3 regions of the Paenibacillus sp. HJGM_3 genome follow, and region 2 is predicted to be linked to each of the others. Evidence: riboswitches for the same ligand, from Rfam matches in the RefSeq annotation. Region 2 holds a riboswitch; each other region holds the start of a gene.
The links. A riboswitch is a leader RNA that binds a small molecule or an ion and turns the genes downstream of it on or off. The one in region 2 is predicted to bind cyclic di-AMP.

Region 1 (5,053 bases), on a different contig from region 2:
CTCGTATCGATGCCTACATCCAAGCCCAGCTCCGTAATATTCGGAAAATGCTTCTTCATCGCCTTCGCGATACGAAGCGCCACTTGCTTCATCCGGTCATCCCACTCGGCCTCCTCCTCCTTCGTGATGCCGAATGCATGCGACAGCGCCTGAGGCAGGCCGAGCGCCTTGCCGCCCCGAGCGTGATTGGTCACGAACCGATTGCGCGCGGCGACCTTCCCCATCACGCCAAAAAATCTCCATTCCCTATTGGACTTCAGGTGAAGGAGGAGGCGAAAATCAATGGGATGCCCCTTGATCCGGATCAAATCGACGCCTTGCTGCACGAGATAGCGCTGAGTCCCGATGAGCTGCTCCAGCTTGCGAGCGGCGGCCGTCGGTGTCGTGTACGTATGTGTGCTGGTAGCTGTCCGAACGACGATGTCGTCTCCGTCCTTGGTTACTTTTATAACTCCCTGTCCCTTCATGCCCAAGTCCGGCTTCAGGAAGACGACGGGGTGCTTGTCGACCATCCGGGTGAAAGAGTCTGCCGAAAACAGCTCCGTTTCGGGCAAATGGGGGCGAATCTCCTCTTCGCTCCAGAGCGACTCGTGCTTCAGCCATTTTCTGCCCGGATAATTGTGCATTCTTCCATTCACTGTAGGATCTCCTCCGTGTGCTGTACAACGGTTGCACGTCTGATGAATAGGCTTCTATCGACGTACTGTATCCTATTCCATACCCCGCAAAAGAGTACCATGCCGATAGGGAGTAAGGGGGATAAAGGGAGACCGCCAAAACTGGGCGGATATCTAAGGCCGGACAAGGGCCGGGATCATATGATGGTCTATATTGACCTAACAAATGGAGATGAGCCATGAGTACTGACATTACAATTGCAGCGGTGGGGGACTTGTTGATCAAAAGCCGTATTATCGCGTCGGCTCGGGTTTCCGGGGACAAACGTTATGACTTCGATCCGATCTTCGAGCCCGTGGCCTCGTATTTGCGCAACGCCGACTTTACGATAGGCAATCTGGAAACGAATTTCGCTGGGCCTACCTCAACCACGCGGTCCGATGGAGGCTATACGGTACCCAAGAGGAACCCGAAGACAGGGTGGCCGCTGCTGAATTGTCCGGATCAATTCGCCGCTACATTGAAAAATCTCAAGTTCGACGTGCTCTCCACGGCCAATAATCATTGTATCGACAATGGCGTGAGCGGACTTAAGCGAACGTTGAAGGTGCTCGACGAGCATCAACTCGCCCATACGGGTACCGCACGCACGCCGAGCGAGTCGCAGGAAACGTTGATCAAAACGGTGAAGGGGATCAAAATCGGGGTGCTCGCCTATACGAAAGGCACGAACCGCATGCCCTTGCCCGCAAGTTCGGCGTGGGCGGTGAACCTGATTGACCCGAAGCGGATCGTCGAAGACATCAAGCGGCTGAAGAGCAAAGAGGTCGATCTCATCGTGGCGTGTATGCACTTCGGAAGAGAATACAGCAAAACGGCCAATCCGGAGCAAAAAAAGCTCGTTCAATTAATGTTCGAACATGGGGCGGATATTATTCTGGGCGCCCATTCCCATGTAATTCAACCCGCGGTCTTCTATAAAGTAAAGGAGCGGTCCGGGGCAAGCAAGAAAAAGTTTGCCGCGTACTCGCTTGGCAACTTCATCTCCACGCGCTTGTACAAAAACGATCATACGCTGACTGGGGTCATTACCCAGATCCATGTCCGCAAGCAAGACGACGGCACGACCCAAATCATGAATGTGGACTTCGTTCCAACCTGGGTGCGCGTGTATAAATCCGGGAATAAGCCGGTCTTCCGAGTCGTACCGCTAGCGGGCGCGCTTAAGAAGCCTGCGGACACGTCGGGTGGCGAATGGGAACGCATGTCCAAAATGCACCAGCACGTGAAAAGACACATTCCTTTGAATCCGGACCAAAGCGGATTGAAGGTTCTGTAAGCGGGGATCCCTGGATTTATAATGCTCTAATGCAACAAAAAAAACCAAGCACCAGCAGCCCGAACGGGCGGCTGACGCTTGGTTTACTTTTGTTGCTTAGTTAATAACGCGTCTTGCAACGGTAAATCTGCTCTTGTAGTAGCTGTTTTTGTAGATGTTCGTAATCGTGACGTCTCGGCTGCTGCTGAGGTTGTGAATCATTTTGCCGTCGCCGATGTAGATCCCGACATGACCTACGTCGCTCTTGCTATGCGAGCTGCCCATGTTGCCGAAGAAAATCAAATCGCCTTTTTTGAAGTTGCCCCATGCCACTTTCGTCCCTACTTTAGCTTGAGAGTCATCGTCCTTGTTCACGAGACCTACGCCAACGTTAGCCAGTCGGTACACCAGGTACGTAAACCCGGAGCAGTCCGTCTTGTACGGTGCGTGCGCTTCTTGCCGATTCCGCCAATTGACATACTGGACTTTGTTTTGCAAGGACAGTGCGGTTTGGACTACTTTGTTCCGCTTGGCGTCTGCCGAAGTTGCGGCTACAGCCAATTGGCTGCTTGCTGCCACGGTGTCCGTAGGCGCTGCGGTTTCAGCGGAAACCGAAACGGCTCCGATGATAGGACTCAGTGCCAGAGCACCTGTCAACACTACTTTCGCAAAGCGATTCAAAATAAATCCTCTCCTTTTCGCGGCCTGCGAGGTTAGCTGTCGGATTAGGGTCAAAGAGTAATCACCCTGCCGCTCATGCGGCTTCACCCCATAGTTAAATGGGTCCCCCGTGCTTTTTTATGTCAAGCTTCGGCCTTTATATTAGAATTTTTGCTTCCAACCTATCGATTCGATCGAGGTTTGATGAAGCTTTTTCATTCTAACATGCGAGAAAGGACAAATTCATGGCGTAAATGTTTCCAGTTTAATGATAAATTAAGCATTCGCTGTTAAAATAGCATGCTTCTTACTGCGTGATCACTTTCGTATATTTGCTGTTTGTAGTAATGTAAAGCGTTTTCCCATTCACCTTGACTTGGTACCAATACGAGTTCGCTTTTTTGATCAATTCGGCCTTCTCACCTAATTGCAGCCTACCCATATCAGCCGAGTTCAGACTTGCGGCAGCTTTTAAGCCAACCCATCCGTGGTCCGTAACGACATATTGTTTCTTCGCTTGCGGCGTACTTGGCTGCGGCTGTGGCGACGGTTGCGATTGTTGCGTGTCATTAATGACGCGTCTAGCAACAGAGAATCTGCTCTTGTAATAGCTGCTGTTATAAATGTCCGAAATGACGACGTCTTTGCTGCCGTTGGCGTTGTGTATCATCTTCCCGTCGCCAATGTAGATCCCGACATGGCCTACATCGCTCAAGCTCTTGGAGCTGCCGATATTGCCGAAGAAAATCAAATCGCCTTTTTTGAAGTTGCCCCATGCCACTTTCGTCCCTACTTTGGCTTGAGAGTCATCGTCCTTGTTGACCAAACCTACGCCAACGTTAGCCAGTCGGTACACCAGGTACGTAAACCCGGAGCAGTCCGTCTTGTACGGCGCGTGGGCTTCTTGCCGGTTCCGCCAATTTACATATTGGACTTGGCCTTTCAAGGATAGTGCAGTTTGGACTACTTTTTCCCGTTTGGCGTCTGCTGAAGCTGCGGCTACAGCCAATTGGCTGCTAACAGCCAGAGTGTCTGTCGGCGCTGCCGTTTCAGCGGAAACGGAGACGGCTCCGATGATGGGGCTCAGTGCCAAGGCACCTGTCAACACTACTTTCGCAAAGCGATTCAAGTAAATCCTCTCCTTTTCGCGGCCTGCGAGGTTAGCTGTCGGATTAGGGTCAAAGAGTAATCACCCTGCCGCTCTTGCGGCTTCACCCCATATAGGAATGGGTCCCCCGTGCTTTTTTATAAGAAGCTTCGGCCTATTCTAGTTTTGCTTCCAATCCTATTGAATGATTGAGATTGGTTGGAAACGTTTTTATTCTAACATGGGAGAATTGGGCATTCATGACGCAAATGTTTCCAGGTTAATGTTAAATTAAGCTTTTACTGTTAAAATAGGATGCTATTTACTCGGTGATCACTTTCGTATACTTGCTGTTGGTCGTTATGTAAACGGTCTTTCCATTCCACTTGATTTGATACCAATACGAGTTCGCTTTTTTGATCAATTCGGCTTTTTGGCCGAGCTGCAGACGTCCGACATCCGCGGAGCTCAAGCTTGCGGAAGCTTTCAGGCCCACCCATCCGTGCTGCGTAACGACATACTGTTTTTTGGCTTGCGGTTGGCTAGGCTGCGGCGATGGTGTCGGCTGTGGCGATGGTGAAGGCTGTGGCTGTGGTGTCGGCTGCGGCGTCGGTTGCGTTTGCCCCCCTGTAGGAGGCGTCCACTGCGGAACGGGCTTCTGCGGCGGAAGGACGTACGAATTCGGAATAACCGGCGCTTTGGCCGTATGTCCCGCCATCCCCTTGATCGCATCGTCAGGCAGCACGCGTCTCGCGGAGTTGAACTTTTCCCCCCACCAGTAGCCCCAGCCGTCCACTGTGCCGAGAGCCGTAGGGTTTCCATCTGCTCTTGTCCCGATCACGACAGGTTGTCCATCCCGATTCGTTCCCATATAGATGGCGACGTGGGAGATGGTGTCGTTTTGTTTCCACGTCAAAATGTCGCCGATGCGCAAGTTTTCAATGCCGGTCAGTTGCCACTTTCCGTTCACTTGCTTTTTTCCTACGCCTTGTACTTTCGTGCCGACAGTATCATAGCTAGCCGAAGCCCCCGTAATGCTGAACCCGAAATCTCCGAATACGAGCCGGGTGAAGCCGGAGCAATCCTCATATCCGTACTTGCCGTAAGCGTCCGAGCCGTGGCCGTACACCATATAGCCATTCTCCATATACCAGATGGCGCGGTCTACGATTTGATAGGCAAGCGTCCCGGACAAGCTCGCGTATTTCTGGCGGAAGTCCGCCACGTTGTACAGCTCGTCCTTCACATAGCTGTCCGCATGGATATATTGGTTATACTTGGTAATAGCGGCAGAAGTTGTCGTGGATGCGCTTGCAGAAGCAATACCAGTGGCTACAGCTGTAAGCCCCAGCGTCATGGCTAGCGTGAGG
Region 2 (5,053 bases):
GCCGAGCGACGGATGAGAATCGTGCCGGTTCACGCCCTTGAGCTTCACGGCGCGGCCGTTGACGCGGAATACGCCGTCCGTAATCTCCACGATTCGGAAGCCGACGGCGAAGGAGAGGACTTCCGTCCCCGAACATACGTACAGCCGGTACAAGACGGGCTGCTCCGCATTCCACAGCGTCGGGCGATCGACAGTCAGACGGACGGCTCCGTCCCCGTCGGCTTGGATCACTCCGGCTGCGACCTTAGCTCCTTTGGCATCGTACAGCTCCGTTCTGACTTCCTGGGAGCCATTCAGCCGGAGGGCGATCGTCAATTCCGCCTGCGACAGATCGGAGGTAAGCTGCTGCTTCACTTCCACGTCGCGGACATGCACCGGATCGCGGGCCAGCATGTAGACGTCGCGGAAAATGCCGGAGTATCTCCATAAATCCTGGTCCTCCAGGTAAGTGCCGTCGCACCATTTCAACACCATGACGGCCATCCGGTTGCGGCCCTCTCTCAGATAGGGAGTCAAGTCAAACTCCGCCGGCACGCGGCTGCCTTGACTGTAGCCCACAAACGTTCCATTGACCCACAGATAGAAGCAGGCATTGACCCCTTCGAACACGACGTATTTGGTTTTGCCGGCCCAATCGGCCCTCACTTGAAACTCGCGAATGTACAAGCCGGCCGGATTCCGGTCGGGGACATAAGGAGGGTCGCAGGGGAACGGATAGTTGATATTCGTGTAATGGAGCTGATCGTAGCCGTTCGTCTGCCAGCAGGACGGGACGAGCAGCTCTTCCCAAGACGCGTGATCGTAGTCCGAGTCGTAGAACGGTTCGGTCACTTGGCGAACGCTCTCGCGGTAAGCGAATTTCCAGGCCCCATTCAATGTTTGATAATAGGGCGATGTACCCCGTTTGGCGTTCTTGGCTTCCGCGATACTGCCATATGGAATGTAGTGGGCGCGTGCCGGTTCCCGGTTGACCTCGAGTACGTTAAGATTTTCCCAATAAGCGGCGATGGGGTTCAATGCGAATCTCTCCTTCAACTTGAAGTTGGGTCCAATCCCTTCTGATTATAGTTGTGGTATACTGGACTCGCCTATGGCTCAAAAGAGACATTCATCCGCACAAAAAGGACATCCTGAAGGAGAGAGGAGACTACGAGCGTGCTTGCCCTAAGAACGAATTTGATCACCGCCGAGGACAACGGAATCCCGATCAGCCTTTATACTGTAGGAACCGAGCATCAACAGCCCATGTCCCGGCTTGCCGGGTTCTCCGCGCGACAGCTGTTCTTCACCCTGTCCGGTACCGGGACATTCCGTCCGATCGGCCAAGACGATTGGGACATTCTACGACCGGGGACCATGCTGTACATTCCCGATCATTTCCCCCATGAGTACAGGCCGAACCCGGGGCAGCCCTGGCATGTCGGGTACGCCACGTTCCTCGAAAAGCAACCCGGCTTCAGTCCAATGATGGGCTACGACCGGGCGCCCTTCCAAGTGATGCTGAAGGAGATGGATCGGATCGCCGACCTGTTGCGCGAGCTATGGCTGCACTCCGGACCGGACTACGACGTGTGGGCCTGCAGCGAGAGGCTGTTCGCCTTGCTGGTCGAGATCCGCAAGCAAGCCGCCAAGCCGGACCGCGCTGCAAATTCTACCCGGGATGTAACGCCAAGACGGTATCGGGACCAGGTGGTGGACCGGGCGACTCAATTTATGTACGACCACATGCATTTGCGATTTTCGCTGAAGGAGCTGGCCTCCTACGTCGGGTATTCGCCCAAGCAGGTCATCCGGCTGTTCAAGGAGGTGCATGGCACGACTCCCTTGCAGGATTTGCAGCGGATTCGGCTGCAGACGGCTGCGGAATTGCTGAGGCAGCAGGGCGGGCTGACCGTGGCGCAAGTGGCCGGGTATGTAGGGATGGAGCCGATCTATTTCGCGCGCCTTTTTCGCCGAGCGTATGGAGTCGTTCCCTCCAAGTTTGCGGGAGAGCCGATGAAAGGCTCCCTATAGCTGCAAAATGAATAAACAAACCAACTGAATGCCGAGCAAAAAGCACGAGAAGGTTAAACTCGGATACAAGACCGCTTTAAAGGTGGGGCGGCTGTCCATCAAGAACACTTTTAAGCACAACAAAAAGATCAGGCCGATCAACAGCAGAGTGATAAGAACAGGCCATAAAATCTCAGGCGTAGACGAGGCGGCGACCCTAGCGAGTCCAACCGTTATTCCCGCGACACCGAGCACCGCTGCCGCCAGGAGCATGAGCGCATAAACCGGCTTAACCCGCCGCTTGTTCCCTCTTATGATCCAAAGCTCCTTGTGCTTCCCTGAAAGCCACACGAGCCATTGTACGAACAAAATTAACACGATAATCGGATAAAGGATATTCATGCCGATTTCCTTTCTTTTTATACGATATGGTTGCGCGAATGGACGACATCGCTCATCCATGATGGACCACCCCCTTCGTGATTGGATCGATTCACGCGCAGCAAAAAGAAGCCCGGAGCAGAGAAACTCTACTCTCGGGCTTCTTGCATAACGTTCGAGTCGGTTGCTGCAAGGCGCGATCAAGGTTCTCTCTCAATCACGTTTACGAGGTTAGCTGACGGATTCGGACTTGAGAGTGTCCTACCATTCACAGTGAAGCTTGTGAAAGGATTCACCCCATGAAACCATCCTCACGGATGATCTCGGTTGGTTCCCCCGTTTCCCTGTTCGGGAATTCAACGGAATATGAAGTTGTTGAACACATCATACGTGGTTCCGCTAACAAAGTAAACCCGAGTGGCAGAGAGTTAAGGCGGGTTTTGGACTTTATTGACGAGGGTAACGGAAACAGCAGAAGGTTTCGTCTCTTATTGCGGCATTGCAACGTTTATCATCCATTATCGTAACCTTGCTGTGTCATGATTTACAGAATGTGGAATAACGTTAAGTCGGGCGGCTGTAACGGCGGCGCAGATAGGCATACACCGTCAGCAGTACGATCAGCTCCGACAGCGGAATCGCGAGCCAAATCCCGGTCGTCCCGATCCAGTAAGGCAGGGTGAATAAAATCGCCACCATCAGCAGCATTTCACGGGCCACCGTAATCCATGTAGCCATCTTCACCTGATCGGTCGCTTGGAAATAGGTCATCATGACGAAGTTGACGCCCATGAACAAGTAGCCGATGAAAAAGAGCCGGATGCCGGTAACCGCCAAATCCCGTACTTCCGCGGGGAACGATCCGAACAGGGAGACGATGCCGCCCGCGAACGTAAGACCGATGAGCAGCACGGCGAGTCCGGTGCCGAACGCGGTCCGCACGGCGATGCGGATCGTCGACCGCTGCCGGTCCACCAGCTGAGCCCCGCGATAATAGCTGACGAGCGGCTGAACGGCCGATCCCATCCCGATGAACAGCATGAGCATCACGCTGTGGACATAGTTCAGAATCGAGAAGGCGGAGACGCCGACCGTACCCGCCCAGCGCACCATCGCCATGTTGTAGCCCGCCGTGAAGACGGCGATCCCGACCTCGGCGATAAAGCTGGGGAAGCCGATCGTGAACGTCAGCTTCGCCAGCCTCCACGAGGGGCGGGGGAGGGCGAAGCGCAAGGTGCTGTTCGCGCGCCCGAAATGAAGGAACAGGACGCCCGCCCCGACAGCCGCCCCGATCACGAGAGCGAGCGCCGAGCCGCCCACGCCGAAATCGAGCACGAACAAGAAGATATAGTTCAGGACAATATTGATGCCGGCGGTTACGATCAATGAAGCCATGGACAAGTTCGGATTGCCGTCGTTGCGGACGAAGATGCTGAACGCATTCTGTACGGTGATGGCGAAGCCGCCGATCAGCATCACGTGCATATACTCCATGACATACGGCATGGTGTCGTCGTTGGCGCCGAGGAAGACAGCCACCGGCTGGCGGAAGGCATAGGTGATCGCGGCTAGCAGCAAGGTCAGGCTGAAGATGAGCGTCAGGGAGTGCGTGAAGACGGCCCGTGCCTCTCGAATCTCCCTCGCGCCCAAGTGTCTGGAATAGAGGGCCGCGCCCCCTATGCCGATCCAAAGCGAGATGGCGATGTAGATCGAGAACACCGGAACCGCGACGTTGACGCCGGCCAGCGCCACCTCGCCCAGCCGTTGTCCGACGAAGATTCCGTCTACCACTACGTTCACGGACATCATGAACATGCCGATCAAGGACGGGATTAGGTAGCGGACGAACACTTTGCCCACGGAATCGGTTTCGAGGGATAGTAGTTTATTGTTGTCGTTGATATTGTTGTTGGTCGCTTGCATGGTGCACCTCTAGATGATATAGACTTAACCGCGATAACGGCTGGGGGTTCAGCTCACCACCGATTCGCCGGGATGAAGCAGCCCTTGCCACAGCAAGGTAAAGGTCGTAGTCGACGCTTGAATGAAATAATCGGCGTTGCCGAAAATAAGCTTGGCGGACAACCCTTCATAAATGGTGTGCACCGCCAAGGCGCATTCCTTGGGATCGACGCGAAGGGTCGAATCTCCCCGTGAAGCGAGCTCCAGCAGATGGAGCAGATGGTGGGAGTAGAGCTCGTACATCGTCAGGAACAGCTCCTGCAGCTGCTCGGGCGGCATGAAGGCCATGAGGAACATGAGCTTTACGTTCTGATTGTCCGAATAGCGGTCTCGCATCTCGATCACGAATCGATCGAGCAGCTTCCGTAGCGGCACGCCCCTATGCTCGTCGAAGAACAGGGTCAGGAAGGCGATTTCCTGCTTGGTCGCTTCCTCGTGAATCTCGATGACGAGCTCTTTTTTGCTCGCGAAGTGAGCGTACATCGACTGCTTTTTGATGCCGACCTCGTCGGCGATTTCCGCCAGCTTCGTCCCTTCGAATCCGTACTGCAGCAAATGGCTGACCGCGACTTTCTTGATCTCATCTCTTCGGTTCATCCCGCGCGCCCCCCTTCGGAAGTCTTTATTTTACCTGACTACGGTCAGGTTAGTATGTAGGGTATGATAACACGGATGTTTGCCTGAAATCAACAAAAAAACTGACTATCGTCAGTTAATT
Region 3 (5,053 bases), on a different contig from region 2:
ACTATTCGACTCTAAACGTTCCAAACATGCCCTAACCTGTTAGGGTACTATGCTTATTAGTAAACATCGATTATCAAGATGGACAACGCGTACGATCCATTCGCTGGTCGGAATCCATCCTGCCTGCCCGTCCCACGCGCCTAACTGACCGTCACGACCAAGGACGTATGAAGTGACCTGACCCAGCAGGTTTATCCCATATTAACTTTGTTTAAACTTATCTTTCAGAATGCCGGAACCGATACCTCCGCCCAGCATCAGCAATAAAGGTCCGAAATTCCAAAGAACCTTCCCCCCGTACAACGTAATGTCCAGCCCTGCTGTTTTGTTCAGAATCAGAACGACTAGTTTGATCACCAACAAGACTAGACCGACCAGAAATAACACATCGAACGCAAACTTTAATTTCGGATAGGCCAATTGTCGGCTGTCTCTGATCACTTTCTTCGTCAACTCCTCGTCGCTTCTCAGTAACTCATCGATCGTTAAACCGAATAGATCGCTTATTTTCATAATAATCTCAATACTCGGGTAGTTTTGACCGTTCTCCCATTTCGAAACCGATTGCCGGGTTACAAACAGCCTCTCGGCCAATTCGTCTTGAGACCAGCCCATCTTCTTTCTTTCCGTTTTCAACTTCTCCCCAAAGATCATAGGACCAGCTGCCTTTCTGCATTGGATAAGTCCATTGTGGTCGGACCGTATGCAAAAGTAAAGCTCGCTTTGGTTGCGAGCGGCCCGCAATCTCAGGTTGCATCCAGGCTTTCTCCCCATTGCAGCAAAAATTCCGGGCTCCCTGCTGGTCGCGTTTAAATTCGAATCATCAACGGAGTGCCAATCCGAATTCCTGCACATACTAGGGAAAAATGTGTGGGGAGTGCGTGTGATGAGGCGAGGCTATCGTAGCAAGGGACAAGATCGGGGACTGTCATCGGGCAGGCGAATTGCCGGGGCTGCCGTCTGGACGATCGCGCTCGTCCTGAGCGCTTGTTCGGCCGGTTCGACGTCCAAGTCGGCCTCGCAAGACCCGCCCGGGATCTTGCAGCCGAGCCAGGAGCAGCAGGAGCTGAGCGGAAGCACCGGAAGCGCAGGAAGCGCCGGGGACGCCGGCCTTAGCGGCCGTGTTCAATTCTCGACGCCTGCGAAGCAATATCGGTTTATCGTCGGGCAATCCGACCCGGCCAGCCCCATACCGGCCCCCGCCGCGACAACGGACCCGGCTTCGCCGCTTCAGGCGGCGGCCCCGGTTCCGGCTCCCGCGCCGACGCAGACACCGACGTCGCCGGCCGCCTCCGTCAAAAGCAAAAAGCCTGCCATCCCCGTGCAGCGGCAGCAGGAGCAGCAGGCTAAGCGAAAGCTTACATTGGGCGAGCTGAGGCACAAATATTCCGACATCTTCAAAGTGAACGGCCAGCCCGGGGTCAAGCGCATTGCCCTTACGTTCGACGATGGCCCGGACCAGCTGTATACGCCGCAAATTCTGGATGTGCTGAAGGCGCATCAGGTCAAAGCGACGTTCTTCTTACTGGGGAAACGCGCCGAGGCGAACCCAAATATCGTGCAGCGAATCGTGCAGGAAGGCCATGTAATCGGCAACCATTCCTACAGCCATCCGTTGTTCACCAAGTTGTCGGTAGAGGAGTACAAGCAGCAGATCGATCGAACCTCCGCGATCCTCCAGGCCCAAATCGGCTATACCCCGAAGCTGATTCGCCCTCCCTACGGTGAGATTACGGAGGAGCAGCTGCAGTGGACGGGCTCGAACCGGTATGTAATCGTGAATTGGAATATCGATTCCTTGGACTGGAAAGGTCTCTCGGCCGATCAAGTCTCGCACAACATCATAAGCCATGCCAGGGGGGGCGCGATTGTGCTGCAGCATTCCGCAGGGGGAGACAAGCAAAATTTGTCCGGCACCGTAGCGGCGCTCTCGACGGTGATTTCCAAAATAAAAGCGGACGGCTACGAACTCGTAACCGTCCCGCAATTATTGAAGCTATCCAAGCAAATGTAGGTACAACGTTCCTTAGTTCAACACGTACACTTGAACCTTTTGCAGCCCGAAGGAGTTCACGAACGATTTGGACCCGGGGATGAAAATATCGATCCGGTTGCCTTGGATCGCTCCGCCGATGTCGGTAGCTTTGGCGACGAGCGTCTGAGGCAGGCCGTTAAAGCTGTATCCCTTGATCAAGACGCTCGAACCGAGCGGGATGACTTTCGGATCCACCGCGATCGTACCCAGCTTCAGCGCGTTCCCGTAATAGTCGAGTCCACCGTAGCCGCCGTTTTCTTCCGGCGCGTCGGAGTAGGCCGAAGCGGTTACATTCAGCACTTTCTTAAACGTGTACGATTTGCCTTGGTGATCCTGAACGGCTTGTCCGGCTTGTGCCGCCTGTGTATCGGCCGCCGCCATCGTTTGCGCCGGAGCGCTTGCCGCAGGCTTCGCTTTTGCCGCAGCTGCTGCCGTTTTGGCTTTGTTCACGATCGGCGCTTGCTTCGCCGCAGGCGTAGCTGCCGGCGCAGTTGCGGGTGCAGGCGTTGCCTGTGGTGCCGCCGCTGCTGCAGCTTGTGCCGCTGCCGCCGCGATCGAGGCTTGAGCCGCCGCGGTCTGAGCTGCCGCCCTAGCCGCCGCCGCTTCGTTCTTCGCGATCGTGTCGATCAGTTGCGGGCGCTGCAGGTCCCAACCTGCCAGCAGGTCGAAGTGGATCGGTTCGGAAGAAATCAGGCTTATCCCATTTTGGGAATCGGCGCTCGTGGTGGCGCGGAGCGTTGCTTCCGCTGCAGGGGACTTCTCCTCATCCGGATTCAGCTTCGAAACTAGGCTTTCCGCGAAGACGGTCGTCCCGCCGACACAGAGCGCACCCAGTGCGATGGTAACCATCGTTCTGCTGAAAAGCTTGCTTTTCAATGTACATCGCTCCTTTTGTGTTGATGCCTACGAGGTTAGCTGTCGGGTTTGGGCTGAGGATACAACCCTACGTTTTCGTGAACGATTCACCCCAAACGAACGAACTCCATCCTGATTCGTTCGTACAATCCTGCGTCCCCCGCACTTTCCATCCATGAACTGGAAAGAAAGTCTCGGCCGTGCTTAGTTAACAGGCTAACATACGACAACAGTAGGGAAAAACCCTAAAAATTTGGTAATTGTTTATGTAAACGCTTTAGTTTGTAAGCATTTGTAATTCTCGAGGGCGCCGGAAAGCAAACAAAAAAGCGCTAATTTCTTAGCGCTGAGCAAAGTTTTACGGGGTTTCGAGTGTCTAGATTTGATGGTAGAAATGCCCTTTAAGCAAACGACTCTTTTTTGACAGGCGGCTCCAGCAGCTTGTAGCCCACATTGCGAATCGTAATGATGTATTCGGGCGTGCGGGCGTTTTTCTCGATTTTGTCGCGCAGATGGCTGATGTGGACGTCCACGATGCGCGTGTCTCCGAGGAAATGGTAGTCCCAAACCCCGTGCAGCAGCTGTTGTCGGCTGAGCACCTTGCCCCGGTGTTGGCACAGGAACGAGAGCAGCTCGAATTCCTTCGGCGTCAGCTCGATCGGATTGCCGTGCAAGAACACTTCCCGCTGCGCGGGGCGCAGCTCGAGGGGGCCGATCTCGATCGTCTCCTCCGTATTGGCCGGCAGCGTGTGGAGGCGTCTCAGAATCGCCTGGATCCGGGAGACGAGCTCCTGCGGACTGAATGGCTTCGTCATATAATCGTCCGCGCCGTTGTCGAGACCGGTGATCTTATCCGACAAGTCCTGCAGGGCGGTCAGCATGATGATCGGGACGAGATTGCCTTGGCTGCGCAGCCTCCGGCACACTTGGATGCCGTCCAGCTTGGGCAGCATCAGATCGAGCACGATCAGATCCGGGCGAAACTGGGGCAGCACGTCGAAGACCGCCTCCCCGTCAAACACACATTGCACCTCATATCCGACCAGCTTCAGATTGAATTCAATCAGCATGGAGATCGAGGGTTCGTCATCAACGACAAGGATTCGTTTTTTCATCATCATCGTCTCCTTTATGTCACAGTCTGGGTCGCAGGTGGTACCCTAACGTTAAGATTAGCTCCATTATCGCCCGGCAACGTCATGCCGATATTAATCATTCGTAAAGCGGGTGTTAAAAATCGCGGCAAATTTGTTGTATAATGAAACGCGAGGTGAACGCATTGGCTTTTCATATCGTCCTAGTCGAGCCGGAGATACCGGCCAATACCGGCAACATATCCCGCACTTGCGCGGCTACGGGAACATACCTGCACTTGGTGCGGCCGCTCGGATTCCAAACCGATGACAAGACGCTCAAACGGGCGGGACTCGATTACTGGCATTCCGTCAAGATCGATTACTATGACTCTTTCCAGGAGCTGCAGGCGAAGTTTCCAGATGCTCGCTATTTCTATGCGACTACCAAGGCGACCCGTCTCTATACCGAGTTTGAGTACCGGGACGGCGATTTCTTCGTATTCGGCAAGGAGACCAAGGGGCTTCCGCCGGAGCTGATCGAGGCGAACCGCGAGACATGCATTCGGATGCCGATGACGGATGCCGTCCGGTCGCTGAATTTATCCAACTCGGCGGCCATCGTGCTGTTCGAGGGGCTTCGGCAGAACGGCTTTCTCGGCTTACATTGATTTTTCGCGTAGAATTTCAAAAGATTCCCCTTTGTGAATGAGTCTTTAGAAGGATTTTTCATCGTGCACAGCGAATGATTATCATTGTAATTTCGAGCTTTCTTGAGGATCCTGGGGAGGGGGAAGTATGATGAGGCCTGCCGGAGTCGTACGCAAAGTAGATCAACTAGGCAGAATTGTTTTACCGAAGTCGTTAAGGAAACGTTACAAAATGAATGAAGGCGACCCTGTGGAAATTTTGGTTGCCGGGGATCAAATTTTGCTGGAGCGGTATCGCCCGAAATGTGTGTTTTGCGGAGAAATGAACGGCGTTACCGAATACCGCGAGAAGCACATTTGCGAAGGCTGCATGGGGGAAATGGCCCAGATTCGAGCTTAAGCGACTTGATCTTGCGGATCCCAGCGGAATGACGAGCGAA

Region 1: it holds a riboswitch for cyclic di-AMP, as region 2 does, so the genes downstream of both, ACI5FR_RS31145 (C40 family peptidase) here and ACI5FR_RS13375 (hypothetical protein) in region 2, are expected to answer to the same signal.
Region 3: it holds a riboswitch for cyclic di-AMP, as region 2 does, so the genes downstream of both, ACI5FR_RS19865 (3D domain-containing protein) here and ACI5FR_RS13375 (hypothetical protein) in region 2, are expected to answer to the same signal.

Annotation. Positions count from the first base shown of each region.
Region 1 covers NZ_JBJGED010000042.1:49,289-54,341, reverse strand. The annotation lists gene ACI5FR_RS31155 (YheC/YheD family protein) at 1-638, opposite strand, end outside; gene ACI5FR_RS31150 (CapA family protein) at 857-1,957, shown strand; gene ACI5FR_RS31145 (C40 family peptidase) at 2,054-2,617, opposite strand; cyclic di-AMP (ydaO/yuaA leader) riboswitch at 2,624-2,762, opposite strand; gene ACI5FR_RS31140 (NlpC/P60 family protein) at 2,904-3,725, opposite strand; cyclic di-AMP (ydaO/yuaA leader) riboswitch at 3,731-3,869, opposite strand; gene ACI5FR_RS31135 (NlpC/P60 family protein) at 4,006-5,053, opposite strand, start outside.
Region 2 covers NZ_JBJGED010000010.1:110,174-115,226, forward strand. The annotation lists gene ACI5FR_RS13365 (glycoside hydrolase family 2 TIM barrel-domain containing protein) at 1-1,017, opposite strand, end outside; gene ACI5FR_RS13370 (AraC family transcriptional regulator) at 1,156-2,013, shown strand; gene ACI5FR_RS13375 (hypothetical protein) at 2,008-2,454, opposite strand; cyclic di-AMP (ydaO/yuaA leader) riboswitch at 2,579-2,745, opposite strand; gene ACI5FR_RS13380 (MATE family efflux transporter) at 2,938-4,296, opposite strand; gene ACI5FR_RS13385 (TetR/AcrR family transcriptional regulator) at 4,345-4,932, opposite strand.
Region 3 covers NZ_JBJGED010000018.1:109,280-114,332, forward strand. The annotation lists gene ACI5FR_RS19855 (helix-turn-helix domain-containing protein) at 202-654, opposite strand; gene ACI5FR_RS19860 (polysaccharide deacetylase family protein) at 887-2,014, shown strand; gene ACI5FR_RS19865 (3D domain-containing protein) at 2,027-2,911, opposite strand; cyclic di-AMP (ydaO/yuaA leader) riboswitch at 2,921-3,100, opposite strand; gene ACI5FR_RS19870 (response regulator transcription factor) at 3,292-4,008, opposite strand; gene trmL (tRNA (uridine(34)/cytosine(34)/5-carboxymethylaminomethyluridine(34)-2'-O)-methyltransferase TrmL) at 4,170-4,634, shown strand; gene ACI5FR_RS19880 (AbrB/MazE/SpoVT family DNA-binding domain-containing protein) at 4,765-5,013, shown strand.